DNA from 2 places in the Pseudoalteromonas sp. S3776 genome. Region 1 is predicted to be linked to the other one. Evidence: predicted binding sites of a transcription regulator. Region 1 holds the regulator's gene; the other holds the start of a gene.
What was found. Region 1 encodes MetJ, which represses methionine synthesis genes. Its sites were predicted from a motif close to TAGACGTCTAGACGTCTA; they were not measured.

Region 1 (7,566 bases):
GATAAAAACTCTTCAATTTGCTCTGTGCCTTTTCCGTTAGGAAAAATTTGCGTGCTACCGCAATCAGGGCATTGATGAGGTACAGGGTGCTGCTCACCACAGTGATGGCAAATCATTTGACCAATGGCTTTATGAAAGGTGGCACTAGTGCTGCAACGATTGCACTCACTTAGCCACCCACATTCGTGACAAATAAGCGTAGGAGAAAAACCCCGACGATTTAAAAACACCATAACTTGCTTACCGCGGTTTAAATGTTGGCGCATAGTGGCAAGGCTTGCATGAGCAATACCCGCTTGATCGGGCTGACCTTTCATATCAAGCAACATAAACTTATTATCGGTTGCTGTTTGCGCGCGCTCTGTAAGGCTTAAAAGTTGGTATTTATTGTTTATAGCTTTGTGTAGTGTTTCCAGTGCAGGGGTGGCACTGCCTAAAATAAGCGGTATTTTATGCTGAAATGCCCGATAAGCTGCTAAGTCGCGTGCGTGGTAACGTAAGGTATCTTGCTGTTTGAATGATGAATCGTGTTCTTCATCAACCACTATCATTCCTAACTTTAAAAAAGGTAGAAAAACACTTGAACGGGTACCTATTACAATTGCGCAGCTGCCTTTTTCGCAAAAACGCCATGTTTGCAAGCGCTCGTTATCGGTGAGGGCTGAGTGCCATAGCATTATTGGGGTATCAGGGAAGCGACGACGAAATCGGTTGACGGTTTGTGGCGTTAACCCTATTTCAGGCACTAGTACTAGGGCTTGTTCGCCACGTTTGAGGACTTCTTCTAAGCATTGTAAATATACTTCGGTTTTACCGCTGCCGGTCACACCTTCTAATAAAAAGCTATTAAAACCAACACTCTGATTTATTGTTGTGCACGCTACGGCTTGCTCTTTATTCAGTACTGGCTTAGTACCGACTGTGGGCGCAATGCTTTGCCATTGGTTGTCGTGCTCAATGCTTTGGGTTATAAATTCTTTATCTATTAAGGCATCTATTGTTTTTTTACTAAAGCCGAGCGCTTTTAGTTCGGTTAATGATGACTTACCTGATTGTGCGAGCTGCTTTAATAAGTTTAATTGGGTTTTCGCTTTTAATGACGGTATTTTTGCGCCTTTTTCGGTAAGACTAACCATACTTATGCTGGTTTTATCAGGGTGTTCACCTTGGCGAAGCGCACTAGGCAGCGCAATGTGTATCGTTTCACCGAGTGGGTAGCAATAATAGCGGGCGGTAAAGCTAAGCAGTTCTAAATGCTGCGATGATAAAATGGGGGTTTGGTCAATAACTTCGCTAACCGCTTTAATTTTGTTCTCGGGTACATCGGTATGCGTTTTAAGTGCAAGAACAACGGCTACTTTCTTTTGATTCCCAAAAGGCACCAAAACACGCATCCCTGGCATAATTGTCGCTGAGGGCGAGATAAGTTGTTCATCTATTTTATAATCAAAGGTGCGTGGTAACGGAACTTTTATAGCAACTTCAACAAAGCGCATAACAACTCATGTGATAAAGGGTAATAGCTTAATGTACTAAAAATAAAGCTAAAAACCTATACTCAAATAGTCGCTCTAAGGCTAGTTGGTTACTTTTTTGACAAAAAGCGTAATTAAAGCTTGTGCGGGGCAGGCTAGTTGGATAAAATCCGCGGCCTATAAATTTGTTTTAACGACGTATGGTGCCAGACTTCGGGTTTGGAGAGCGATGCGGCCTTAACTAGAGGTTCCTATGAAAGAAGGTATTCACCCTAAGTACGAAGTAATTTCTGCAACATGTTCATGCGGAAACAAATTCGAAACTCGTTCTACTCTTTGTAAAGACATTCACCTAGACGTATGTTCAGCGTGTCACCCGTTTTACACTGGTAAGCAAAAGATTTTAGACACTGGCGGCCGTGTTGATCGCTTCAACAAGCGCTTCGGTGCACTTAGCAGCAAAAAATAATTATTGCTGTTTAGTAAAAAAAGCATCTTCGGATGCTTTTTTTGTGTCTAAAATTCACCTTTTGGGGTAGAAAACTACCAATTATTACCATATCCCCACTGCATAACTATTTCCTGTTCTTATTCTGAATATGCATAAAGCTTTGCAGACAAACAGACAATTCTTCTCTATATTTTTTATACGTTAATTTTTAACCAAGTTGCTAAAAGCGCTAATCGTGGCGATATTTGTTTTTAACAGTGATTAACGCGCCATAATGGTGCAGTTTGATAAACTAATATCATGCAAAATACCAAAAATATTGTTTAGGTAAAATGAACCTCAAAAAGCACTTTTTGAATGAATTTTTATTTGTTTAATGTTGATAACTTTTAGCGAAGTTGCTGATAAATCACTTAAAATTAACGGATATAGCATATAACAGGATAGACCTGATATTGCTTGGAATTTAAAATTAATAAGAGTATCTTAGCGCCATACTCCCTCTCACTTAACTTAAATTGCAGGATACCATCGCGTTATGTCAGATTTTCGTGAACAAGCATTACATTACCATTCTCACCCCGTTCCAGGCAAAATCAGCATTGAGCTAACAAAACCAGCTGAAACGGTGCAAGATTTAGCATTAGCCTATAGCCCAGGTGTAGCAGAGCCTGTGCGAGAAATTGCAGCAGATCCAGCCAATGCGTATAAATACACCGGTAAAGGGAATATGGTTGCAGTTATCAGTAATGGTACGGCAATTTTAGGTTTAGGTAATTTAGGGCCACTAGCCTCTAAGCCTGTTATGGAAGGTAAGGCGCTCTTATTTAAGCGTTTTGCCGGCCTTGACTCTATTGATATTGAAGTTAAGCATCGCACCACCGAAGATTTTATAAATACAGTGGCCAACATTGCAGACACGTTTGGTGGTATTAACTTAGAAGATATTAAAGCGCCAGAGTGTTTTGAAATTGAAAAAGCGCTTATTGAACGCTGCAGTATTCCGGTTTTTCATGATGACCAACACGGTACCGCTATTGTAACTGCAGCAGGGATGCTTAACGCATTAGAAGTGCAAGGCAAATCAATAGAAGATGCCATTATTGTATGCTTAGGTGCCGGTGCTGCAGCAGTTGCGTGTATGGAGCTGTTAATTAAGTGTGGAGCATTGCGCGAACATATTTATATGCTAGACCGCAAAGGGGTTATTCATACTCGTCGTGATGACTTAAATGAATACAAACAGCTTTTTGCTAACAATACAGATAAGCGCACGCTGCAAGATGTAATTGCTGATGCAGATGTATTTGTAGGTGTATCGGGTCCTAATTTGCTAGCACCTGAAGACCTAAAGTTAATGGCCGATAAGCCAGTGGTATTTGCATGTTCAAACCCAGATCCTGAAATTGCACCTGAGCTTGCGCACAGTGCGCGTAAAGACTTAATTATGGCCACAGGGCGTTCTGATTTTCCTAACCAAGTTAATAATGTTTTATGTTTCCCGTTTATTTTCCGTGGTGCTTTAGATGTGCGTGCAAGCGCAATTAACGATGAAATGAAAATAGCAGCTGTTGAAGCTATTCGTAGTATTGCTAAAGAGCCAGTGCCTGAGCAAGTATTAACAGCGGCGGGTGTAGAAAAGCTCGAATTTGGTGCAGATTACATTATTCCTAAGCCGATGGACCCGCGTTTATTACCACGTATAGCCAAGGCGGTTGCGATGGCGGCTGTTGAATCGGGCGTGGCACAAATCGACTTGCCTGAAAATTACATGGCGTAATATATAGCGCTTAAACAAAAAACCTCAGCATGCTGAGGTTTTTTTGTTTAAAAAGACGTTTTATTCTTCGTCTAAAATAGGCACTTCTAAACCCATTTCTTGCATTATTTTTTTAACTTCTTCAGGTACTTTTTCTGCGTTGTCTTTACGTAGGTCATCATCATTAGGTAATGGTTGGCCTGTAAATGCATGCAAAAACGCTTCGCATAGTAACTCGCTATTTGTTGCATGACGCAGGTTGTTTATTTGACGACGTGTACGCTCATCAGTTAATACTTTTAATACATTTAGCGGGATCGAAACGGTGATCTTTTTAACTTGCTCTGATTTTTTCCCGTGTTCTGCGTATGGGTGAATATACTCACCATTCCATTTAGCCATAAGATGTATCGTTGCCTCAGATTATTAATTTCTCACACGGCGTAAAAAGCGTGTAAATATGCGTGAAATTCTATCGTTTTAAAAAAGATAGTCAAATAATAGATAGCAATCTATCTTAATAAGCTGGCTGTAACGGCAAATAAAGATTTATGAGGGCTTTACACGTATATTATTTTTAGCCATCTAGAGCTTTAAAAGCTTTGACTTATTATAATGGATAACTTACTCTTTTAGACGTCTAAACATCCAAATTAATCAGGTGACGAATATGAGCGAAAAAAACAAAGCAACCATTGCTGTACGAAATGGGGTTGATGCCGATAAACATCATGGCGCCGTTGTACCGCCAATTTATTTATCGACGACATATTCGTTTGCCGATTTTGATACTAAGCGCGCATATGACTATGGGCGCAGTGGCAATCCTAATCGCGATATTTTAGCTGAAACGCTAGCAGAGCTTGAAGGTGGCGCGCGGGGAATTATTACTGCTACGGGCATGGCTGCGGTGCATTTAGCCACACAGTTATTAAATAACGATGATACCTTGGTTATCCCTCACGATTGTTATGGCGGCAGCTACCGTTTATTTACGTCGTTAGAAAAACGCGGCTTGCTTAAACTTAAAGTACTAGATTTAACTAACTCAGAAAACCTAGAACAAATTTTAACCATTAAACCTAAATTAATTTGGATAGAAACACCCAGTAACCCTGTGCTGCGCCTAACGGATATGAAAGCCGTGACGGATATAGCAAAACAGTGCGGTGCATTAGTGGCTGCCGATAACACCTTTTTATCTCCGGCATTACAAAATCCAATTAAGTTTGGCGTAGATATTGTGGTGCACTCAACCACTAAATATATCAACGGCCATTCTGATGTTGTAGGCGGTGCAGTTGTTGCTGCAACACAAGAGCTTGGTGATGAGCTTGCTTGGTGGGCCAATAACATTGGCATTACCGGCGCTCCATTTGATAGCTATTTAACGTTACGTGGTTTACGTACTTTAAATGTGCGCTTAAGGCAGCACCAAGAAAATGCTCTGGCGATTGCTAAATACCTTGAAAGCTCTGAGTATGTTAGCCAAGTTTACTACCCTGGCCTTGAATCGCACCCTCAACATACGCTTGCTAAAGCCCAACAACTTGGCTTTGGTGGCATGGTTAGCTTTGATATTAAGGGGGATGTGGATGATGCTGCGGCGTTTTTAACAAGCCTTAAAGAGTTTAGCTTAGCTGAATCGCTAGGTGGGGTTGAGAGTTTAATTTGTCACCCTGCGACCATGACTCATGCAGGTATGGAGCCAAAAGCGCGTCTAGAAGCGGGAGTGGGCGATACGTTAATTCGTATTTCGGTCGGTATTGAAGATGTAGAAGATCTATTAGCTGATTTTGAGCGTGTTTTTAACTTAGTTAAACCTGGACAAAATAAAAATGTAGGGCGCGTTGGTAAAGCCGCAGGCAATGCCAATGGTGATGTAAAGCAGCAGGCTGCCCATCCAGCTTTGTGGTGATTGAGTATGGTAAATAGTGTACATAAGTTTGGTGGCTCGAGCTTAAGTTCGAGCGAGCGCTATCAAAGTGTGGCAAAAATTATTATTGCTCACACACAGCCAGGCGACTGCGTGGTTGTATCTGCTGCGGGTAAAACCACTGATACCTTGGTTTCGCTGTGGCAAAGTTATCAACAACAAGATAAGCAAGCCGTTGCTGATATTTTACTGCAATTGAGTAACCACCAAACAGCATTAATTGAAGCGTTATTAAAAGCCGATGCTAAACACGCAGCTTTAGCTGTGTTAGCGCAAGAGCTAAGTGATGTGGCAGAGCAAGCCAACGAGCAGCAGTTGCAAGAGGCGGCGCTACTGGCGCATGGCGAACTGTGGTCTGCGCGGTTATTGGCGGCCTATTTAACGCAATTAAACATTCAAGCGTGTGCTCATGATGCTAGAGCGCTGTTTAGTGTAACAAGCGGGGAGCTTTTGCATGCGAAAAACAAGCAGCAATGCAGCCAAGTTATTGAAGCAAATAAAATTAACGTAGTAACAGGGTTTATCGCAGCAAGTGCTGATGGCGAAACAGTTACGCTTGGGCGTAATGGCAGTGACTACAGCGCCACTTTATTAGCCAATTATTGCGACGCACACAATGTATGTATTTGGACTGATACACCTGGCGTGTTTAGTGCAGATCCCCGTAAAGTTGAAAAGGCGATTAAGTACAACAAAGTGTGCCGTGAACAAGCTAACCTATTAGCTCGGTTGGGTAACCCTGTGTTACATGCAAAAACGCTTTCGCCTTTAAAACATAGTAATATTAAACTGGCTGTACGTAGCAGTTTTGATGTGCAAACTGCCCCTACCAATATTGTAAAACAAGGCAAAGCTAAGCAAAAACGTTTCATTACTACATTACAAAACGTTGATTTACTACTTGTAGAAGGTATTAACGCGGGTGAAGTGGCGCATGTTAGCCAACTTATTCAACACAGCCTTCATCATTTTATACACAACGGCGATACATACTTAGTTGTGCCCGCGGGTGCAACGCATCAAGTAGTGAGTTATTTTGCTGGGCGAGCAAACATAAGTGAGTCTAATTTAAATGGCTGCGCGGTTGTTGCACCTACGCAAGATGTTTACACCCTAAGCACATTAGCGGCTGAGGTTTTAAATCAGCAAAGTATTTACCCTCGTTTTATTCATCAAGATACAGGCTATACATTGCTGTTAACTGATCAGTTAATAGAAAGCGATGTATTGAGTTTATTGCACGAAAAATTAATTAATAAAGGCCAAGAGATTGCCTTAGTTGTGGCTGGTTTAGGTAATGTAGGCGATGAATTTTTAAGCCAGCTAGAAGCTCAATTTAAGCGTTTGTCGGGCGATTATAGTATTAAGCTAGTTGGGTTAATTCGCTCGCAACATATGCTATTTAATGCCTCGGGTATGACGCTTGGGCAATGGAAAAAACAATGGCAGCAGAATGCCGTTGCTTATGAGCAGGCGGATTTATTAAGTGCATTAAGCGAACTTGATTACGAGCACAAAGTTGTTGTTGATATAACGGCAAGCGAGCAATTTAGCCAATTATACACCGACTTTGTAGAGCGAGACTGTCATTTAATAAGTGCTAACAAGTACGCGGGCACGGCTGCATCAAATTGGTATAACGCGCTGCGCCAAAGTATTAGCGAGCGTAACTTGCATTGGCGCTATAACACCAGTGTAGGGGCTGGGCTACCAATTAACTTTGCATTGGCCGATTTACAAAATAGTGGCGATAAAATTACGCGTATTGAAGGTGTTTTCTCGGGCACACTCTCTTGGTTGTGCAGTAAGTACGATGGCAGTGTAGCATTTTCTGATCTTGTTCTTGAAGCGCAAAAAATGGGGTTTACAGAGCCTGATCCGCGCGAGGATTTATCAGGTCGCGATATGCAACGTAAATTACTGATACTTGCGCGCGAGCTTGGCA
Region 2 (7,566 bases), on a different contig from region 1:
CACGCAGGGTAACCTGGCGCAGGGCGAATACCTTGGTAGTTTTCGCGGATTAGCTCATCGTTACTTAAGTTTTCATCGACTGCGTAACCCCAATACTCTTTGCGCACTTGTTCGTGCAGGTATTCTGCAAAGGCTTCTGCGAGCCTGTCGGCAACCGCTTTTACCATTATTTTATTGTAGTCGTCTTGCTTGGCATCGAACGCGTCGGCTAAGTCGTCTTCTTCTAAACCGCCCGTTACTGCAAACGCACCAAAGTAATCAGGTGTGCCTTTTGGCGCAATGTAGTCGGCCAAACAATAGTTAGCAAAGTCGGTTTTTTCGGTTTGCTGACGTAAATGGCACGAGATGTTTAACAGCTCTTTGCGAGTTTCGTCGGTGTAAATTTCTATATCATCACCCACGCGGTTTGCAGAGAATAAACCAATAACACCTAAAGGTTGCAAAGCACCTGACTTTTCAAGGTCGTCGAGCATGTCGTTAGCGTCTTTAAATAAGCTACGTGCTTGCTCGCCAACGACTTCATCGTCCATTATGCGTGGGTATTTGCCAGCGATTGACCACGTCATAAAGTACGGGGTCCAATCTATGTATTTACGCAACGTGGCAATTGATACATTTTTAAACTCAGTCACGCCCAGTTTTTTAGGCACAGGTGGCGTGTAGTTATCCCAATCAAGCTTGGCGGCGTTATCGCGGGCACGCTGTATGGTAACCGGTTTTGAACGTGGCTTTTTGCGCGCTTGCTGCTCGCGTACTTTGTCGTACTCGGCTTTGGTTTTTTCTAAAAAGGCGGGTTTTAGATCGTTTGATAACAAGCTGGATACTACGCCCACTGCTCGGCTGGCGTTATTTACGTACACTACGCCTTTGTCGTACTGTGGCTCTATTTTTACTGCAGTATGCGCTTTAGAGGTCGTTGCCCCGCCAATCATAAGTGGTAACTCAAAGCCTCGGCGGGTCATTTCTTTGGCTACGTGTACCATTTCATCAAGCGATGGGGTAATTAAACCCGAAAGGCCGATTATGTCGGCTTTTTCGTCAATCGCGGTTTGCAGTATTTTTTCGGCAGGTACCATTACGCCTAAATCGATTACTTCGTAGTTATTACATTGCAGTACTACGCCTACAATGTTTTTACCAATGTCGTGCACGTCGCCTTTTACGGTGGCCATAACTACTTTACCGTTAGTGGCGCCTTCTTCTTTTTCAGCTTCTATGAATGGGTCTAAGTAGGCCACTGCGCGCTTCATTACGCGGGCAGATTTAACAACCTGCGGTAAAAACATTTTACCTGCACCAAATAAATCCCCTACCACGTTCATGCCATCCATGAGCGGCCCTTCAATCACGTGAATAGGTTTATCGGCAGCTGCGCGGCACTCTTCAGTGTCTTCATCTATGAAGGTGGTAATGCCTTTGACAAGGGCGTGCTCTAGGCGTTTTTCAACAGGCCATGTGCGCCATTCTAAATCTTCTACGCGTTCGGCTTGTGCCATACCCGAAAACTTAGGGGCTATTTCTACAAGGCGCTCACCTGCACCGGGGTCGGTATTGAGGATTACGTCTTCTACGGCTTTACGAAGTTCCTCGGGGATGTCGTCGTAAACCGCAAGTTGACCTGCGTTTACAATGCCCATATCCATACCCGCTTTTATCGCGTGGTATAAAAACACCGAGTGAATGGCTTCACGTACGGGGTTATTACCTCTGAATGAGAACGATACATTTGACACCCCACCCGACACTTTACAGTGCGGTAAGTTTTGTTTAATGCGGCGTGTGCCTTCAATAAATTCTACGGCGTAGTTGTCGTGCTCTTCTATACCGGTGGCTACAGCAAATATATTAGGGTCGAATATAATATCCTCCGGCGGAAAACCTATTTCATCGACTAATATTTTGTAGCTGCGCTCACATATTTCGTACTTTCTATCTGCGGTGTCAGCTTGGCCTTCGGTATCAAACGCCATAACAACAGCGGCTGCGCCAAATCGTTTAATAATTTTAGCTTGGCGTTTAAACGGCTCTTCGCCCTCTTTAAGCGATATTGAGTTAACAATAGCTTTGCCTTGAATACATTTAAGGCCTGCCTCTATTACATCCCATTTTGAGGAGTCGACCATAATAGGCACTTTAGATATATCGGGCTCTGAGGCAATTAAGTTTAAAAACTTAACCATGGCTGCTTTTGAGTCCAACATGGCTTCGTCCATGTTTATATCAATAACTTGGGCGCCATTTTCTACTTGCTCGCGGGCAACGTTAAGCGCTGTCTCGTAATCTTCTTCCATGATTAAGCGTTTAAACATGGCAGAGCCAGTTACGTTGGTACGCTCGCCAACATTGGTAAATACTGCAATTTGCTGTGTCATATTGGCTCCTAGTTTAAGTTACAGGCTTCAAGGCCTGATAAACGCATGCGAACATCAAGCTCTGGTAAAGGGCGAGGTGTAACCCCTTCAAGCCCTTTAGCAAAGGCGCGAATATGCGCAGGCGTGGTGCCACAGCACCCACCCACAATATTTATAAAGCCCGATTTACCCCAATCGATAATCTCGGCGGCCATGTCCTCTGCTTCTAGGTCGTACTCACCAAACTCATTTGGTAAACCCGCATTTGGGTGCACTGAGGTAAAGGTTTCGCATACGCGCGAAAGCTCTTCTACGTATTGGCGCAGTAAGTCGGGGCCAAGGGCGCAGTTAAGGCCAATTGAAATAGGTTTAATATGACGAATAGAGTTATAAAATGCCTCGGTTGTTTGCCCTGAAAGCGTACGGCCTGAGGCATCGGTAATGGTGCCCGAGATCATCACTGGTAATGTGCGCCCGGCTTGCTCAAACGCTTCTTCTACTGCAAATGAGGCTGCTTTTGCATTGAGGGTGTCGAAAATGGTTTCGATAAGTATTAAATCAGCACCGCCTTCCATTAATGCAAGAGTAGACTCAACATACGCAGTTACCAGCTTATCAAAGGTAATATTACGATAGCCTGGGTCGTTTACATCTGGCGAGATAGAGCAGGTTTTAGATGTTGGCCCTAACACACCGGCTACATAGCGTGGTTTTTTTGGGTTTTGGGCTGTGAACTCGTCACACATAGCGCGCGCAAGCTTGGCCGACTCTAGGTTTACCTCACGACTTATGCTGGCCATGTCGTAATCTTCCATCGAAATGGTGGTTGAGTTAAAGGTATTGGTTTCAATAATATCTGCACCGGCGGCTAAAAAGCTACGGTGTATATCGGTTATTAGCTCGGGTTTTGTAAGGCTTAATAAATCGTTATTGCCTTTAATTAGTACGTGCCAGTTTTTAAAACGCTCGCCTCGGTAGTCTTCTTCTTCAAGCTTGTGAGTTTGGATCATGGTACCCATTGCACCATCTAAAATTAAAATACGCTGTTTTAGCGCAGCGCTTAATTCGCTTTGCTTATTTTTGTTTGGCACGTTATTCGGCATAGTTGTTAGTCCTCACATCTTGGCTAACTAAATTAATATCATAAGGTGTAGTTTGGTACACGTAGTAGTTTAACCAGTTCGAAAACAGCAAAAAGGCATGGCTTTGCCACGTTTTTGAGGGCTTTTTACTTGCATCGTTATCTGGAAAATAGTTTTCGGGTTTTGGCGCATTAGGGCTTTTTTGTAAATCGCGCTCGTACTCTGCTTTTAGTGTGTCGGCATCGTATTCTGGGTGGCCGGTTATAAACACTTGGCTGCCCGACTTATTTTTCATTAAGTAAGCGCCTACTTTTTCAGAGCCTGCCAGCACGACTATATCGTCGCAGGCATTAATTTTATTTACATCTATGTGGCCATAACGTGAGTGCGGCACTAAAAAGGTATCGTCGAAGCCACGCGTAAGCGCCCCATGGTCAAAGTAACATTGGTGGGTAAACACGCCACAGAGTTTATCTTCTTTTAAATCACGCTTTAAATTGTAACGGTGGTATAACGCTGCATGCGCCGCCCAGCACGAAAACAACGTAGAGGTAACGTGCTGCTCTGCCCAATCAATAATCACTTTTAGCTCGTCCCAGTAGGCAACATCGTCGTATTCAAGGTGAGCTAGTGGCGCGCCGGTAACGATCAATGCATCGTAGTTATTGTCTTTTACCTCGGAGAAATAACGGTAAAAAGTATCTAGGTGCTCTTCAGAGTTGCTACTGCTGCGGTGCGTATCAAGGCGCAATAGCTCTACATTTACTTGCAAAGGAGAATTAGCAAGCAAACGAATAAACTGTACTTCGGTTTCTACTTTATTAGGCATTAAATTTAAAATAGCCAAACGCATTGGACGAATTTCTTGCGTTTTTGCACGACTTTTGGGCATTACAAACACGTTTTCTTCACGCAAACGGGCAATAGCCGGTAGCTCGTCTTTTACTGTGATTGGCATATTTTACTCCTACTCATAAAAACCGAGAATTTATACGCTCTCATTATGAACAGAATGCCAAAAATATCAACCTCTAGATGTATAGATGTCTAAATGAAATTTATTCATGATTTTATACTTTATCAACCTGCAGCCATTAGCGCTTTAAAACCCGCCATTCGTTGACTGTTTCACCCGTGAGCCACTACAATACAACATTGAAATTTTTATTATTATTTGAAGGCTTTCCTCCATGGTTTTACCTGATAAGTTTATTTTCTCGATGAGTCGAGTATCTAAAGTTGTGCCACCTAAGCGCACAATTTTAAAAGATATTTCGTTGCACTTTTTCCCTGGCGCTAAAATTGGCGTGCTAGGTTTAAATGGTGCTGGTAAATCTACATTACTTCGCATTATGGCCGGTGTTGATCAAGACTTTGAAGGTGAGGCGCGCCCTCAACCGGGCACTAAAATTGGTTACTTACCGCAAGAGCCAGTACTGGATGAAAGCAAAACAGTACGCGAAATAGTTGAAGAAGCCGTTGGCGAAGTTAAGCACGCCCTAAACCGCCTTGACGAAGTGTACAACGAGTACGCAATGGACGGCGCTGACTTTGACGCCCTAGCAAAAGAGCAAGGCGAGCTTGAAGCGATTATTCAAGCGCACGATGGTCACAACATCGATAACGTTTTAGAGCGCGCTGCCGATGCACTGCGTTTACCAGAGTGGGATGCTAAAATTGAGCACCTATCGGGTGGTGAGCGCCGCCGTGTTGCTATTTGTCGTTTATTACTTGAAAAGCCAGATATGCTTATTCTCGATGAGCCTACTAACCACTTAGATGCTGAGTCGGTTGCATGGCTTGAGCGCTTCTTACATGATTACGAAGGCACTGTTGTGGCAGTGACCCATGACCGTTACTTCCTTGATAATGTAGCTGGCTGGATATTAGAGCTTGACCGTGGTGAAGGTATTCCGTGGGAAGGTAACTACTCTTCTTGGCTTGAACAAAAAGATGCACGTTTACAGCAAGAGCAAAAGTCTGAAAAAGCACGTCAAAAATCAATTGCTCAAGAGCTTGAGTGGGTACGTTCAAACCCTAAAGGTCGTCAAGCTAAGTCTAAAGCACGTATGGCGCAGTTTAGCGAGCTACAGCAGTCTGATTACCAAAAGCGTAACGAAACTAACGAGCTATTTATTCCACCAGGCCCGCGTTTAGGCGACCAAGTGCTTGAAGTAAATAACTTACGTAAGAGCTTTGGCGATCGCGTATTAATCGACGATTTAAGCTTTAGTATGCCAAAAGGCGCGATTGTGGGCATTATTGGTGCCAATGGTGCGGGTAAATCAACCCTATTTAAAATGCTAAGTGGTGAAGAGCAGCCAGATAGCGGCAGCATCAGCGTAGGTGAAACTGTAGAGCTTGCAACAGTTGATCAGTTCCGTGGCAATATGGACGAAAGCAAAACTGTTTTCCAAGAAATATCTGACGGGCAAGATGTGCTAAAAATTGGTAACTTTGAGTTCCCAAGCCGTGCATACGTTAGCCGCTTTAACTTTAAAGGTAACGACCAGCAAAAGTTTGTAAAAGACTTATCGGGTGGTGAGCGTAACCGCCTACACCTTGCTAAGCTTTTAAAAGCGGGCGGTAACGTGGTACTACTGGATGAGCCAACCAATGACCTTGATGTTGAAACACTACGCGCGCTTGAAAACGCTATTTTAGAGTTCCCAGGCTGTGTCATGTGTATATCGCATGACCGTTGGTTCCTTGACCGTATTGCAACGCACATTTTAGATTACCGCGACGAAGGCCAAATTAACTTTTTCGATGGGAACTACACTGAATACGAAGAGTGGCTTAAAAAGACCTTAGGTGCAGAAGCTGCGCAACCTAAGCGTATAAAGTACAAAAAAATTGGTTAAGTGTTAACTGATACAACAAGCCCTGCATTTATGCGGGGCTTTTTTATGCCTTTTTTTATCGCTATGCGCTATTTCCCGCTATGCTTGTTTAAAATATTACAAAAAAGGCACTCGTTTTATGGAAAATCGTCGTCAGTTCTCGCGCATTCTTTTTTCAACTTCTGCACAGCTAGAATTTGCAGGGAGCACTTACCCATGTAAGTTGCTTGATGTATCGTTACACGGAGCGCTGATCACAAAATGTGACGCTTTTAATGGTAAAAAAGACAGCGACGCAACACTACGCTTTACTTTGCCACAAAGCGATATAGAAATAAGAATGGACGTTCTTATTTGCCATATTGAGCAAAAGCACGTTGGCCTTAAATGCCACCATATTGATATAAACAGCATTACCTATTTAAAACGATTGGTAGAGCTTAATTTAGCTGATGACAAACTACTTCACCGAGAACTTACTTCATTAATTGAAGACCCACAATAGACTGCTTTAGTTAAGTTTATTACCATAGCGCAAACTTTATTATTGATACAGTTATGCGCCTAAACCCTCATTTACCTTTGGTCTATCACAGTAATTACTCGTTTAGCTTTGACCCTAAGCACCGATTTGTAATGAGCAAGTTTGCTCATTTGTATGATCAGGTTAAAAGGTTGGGCATTGTGGGTGATAATTTAATTACACCTATTTTAGGTACACCCGAACCACTTGAATTGGTACACTGTGAAAACTACATTCACGATTTATGGCATAACCGCCTAGACGAAAAAGCCATGCGCCGCATTGGCCTACCTTGGTCGCAACCATTAATGAATCGTACATTCACCGCTCCCCAAGGCACGTTACAAACTGCACGCTTAGCATTAAAGCATGGCTTAGCCTGTCATTTAGCAGGCGGTACACACCATGCACACACTGATTTTGGCTCAGGTTTTTGCATGGTGAACGACTTAGCCTTTACCGCGCAAACATTAATACAAAGCGGTGAAGTGACCAACGTGCTCATTTTTGATTTAGACGTACACCAAGGCGATGGCACAGCGGCAATGCTTGCACATCAGCCGTATGCGTACACTTGCTCTATACATTGCGAAAAAAACTTCCCGTTTAGAAAATCCCCCAGCGATTTAGACATAGGCCTTGCTAACAATATGCAAGACGCAAAATACTTAGGCATTGTGGATGATACCCTGCAGTTTTTACTAAAAGAGCTCAACCCCGATTTAGTCCTATACGATGCCGGTGTAGATGTTTGGCAAGACGATGGC

Region 2: the regulator MetJ is predicted to act here: its motif matches at 4,466-4,483, upstream of metA (homoserine O-acetyltransferase MetA).

Annotation. Positions count from the first base shown of each region.
Region 1 is NZ_PNCU01000033.1:26,936-34,501, forward strand. It holds gene priA (primosomal protein N') at 1-1,496, opposite strand, end outside; gene rpmE (50S ribosomal protein L31) at 1,729-1,944, shown strand; gene CWC16_RS13690 (malic enzyme-like NAD(P)-binding protein) at 2,465-3,706, shown strand; gene metJ (met regulon transcriptional regulator MetJ) at 3,767-4,087, opposite strand; gene metB (cystathionine gamma-synthase) at 4,356-5,603, shown strand; gene metL (bifunctional aspartate kinase/homoserine dehydrogenase II) at 5,610-7,566, shown strand, end outside.
Region 2 is NZ_PNCU01000007.1:99,079-106,644, reverse strand. It holds gene metH (methionine synthase) at 1-2,372, opposite strand, end outside; gene CWC16_RS04310 (homocysteine S-methyltransferase family protein) at 2,381-3,454, opposite strand; gene metA (homoserine O-acetyltransferase MetA) at 3,444-4,391, opposite strand; gene ettA (energy-dependent translational throttle protein EttA) at 4,624-6,297, shown strand; gene CWC16_RS04295 (PilZ domain-containing protein) at 6,416-6,781, shown strand; gene CWC16_RS04290 (histone deacetylase family protein) at 6,835-7,566, shown strand, end outside.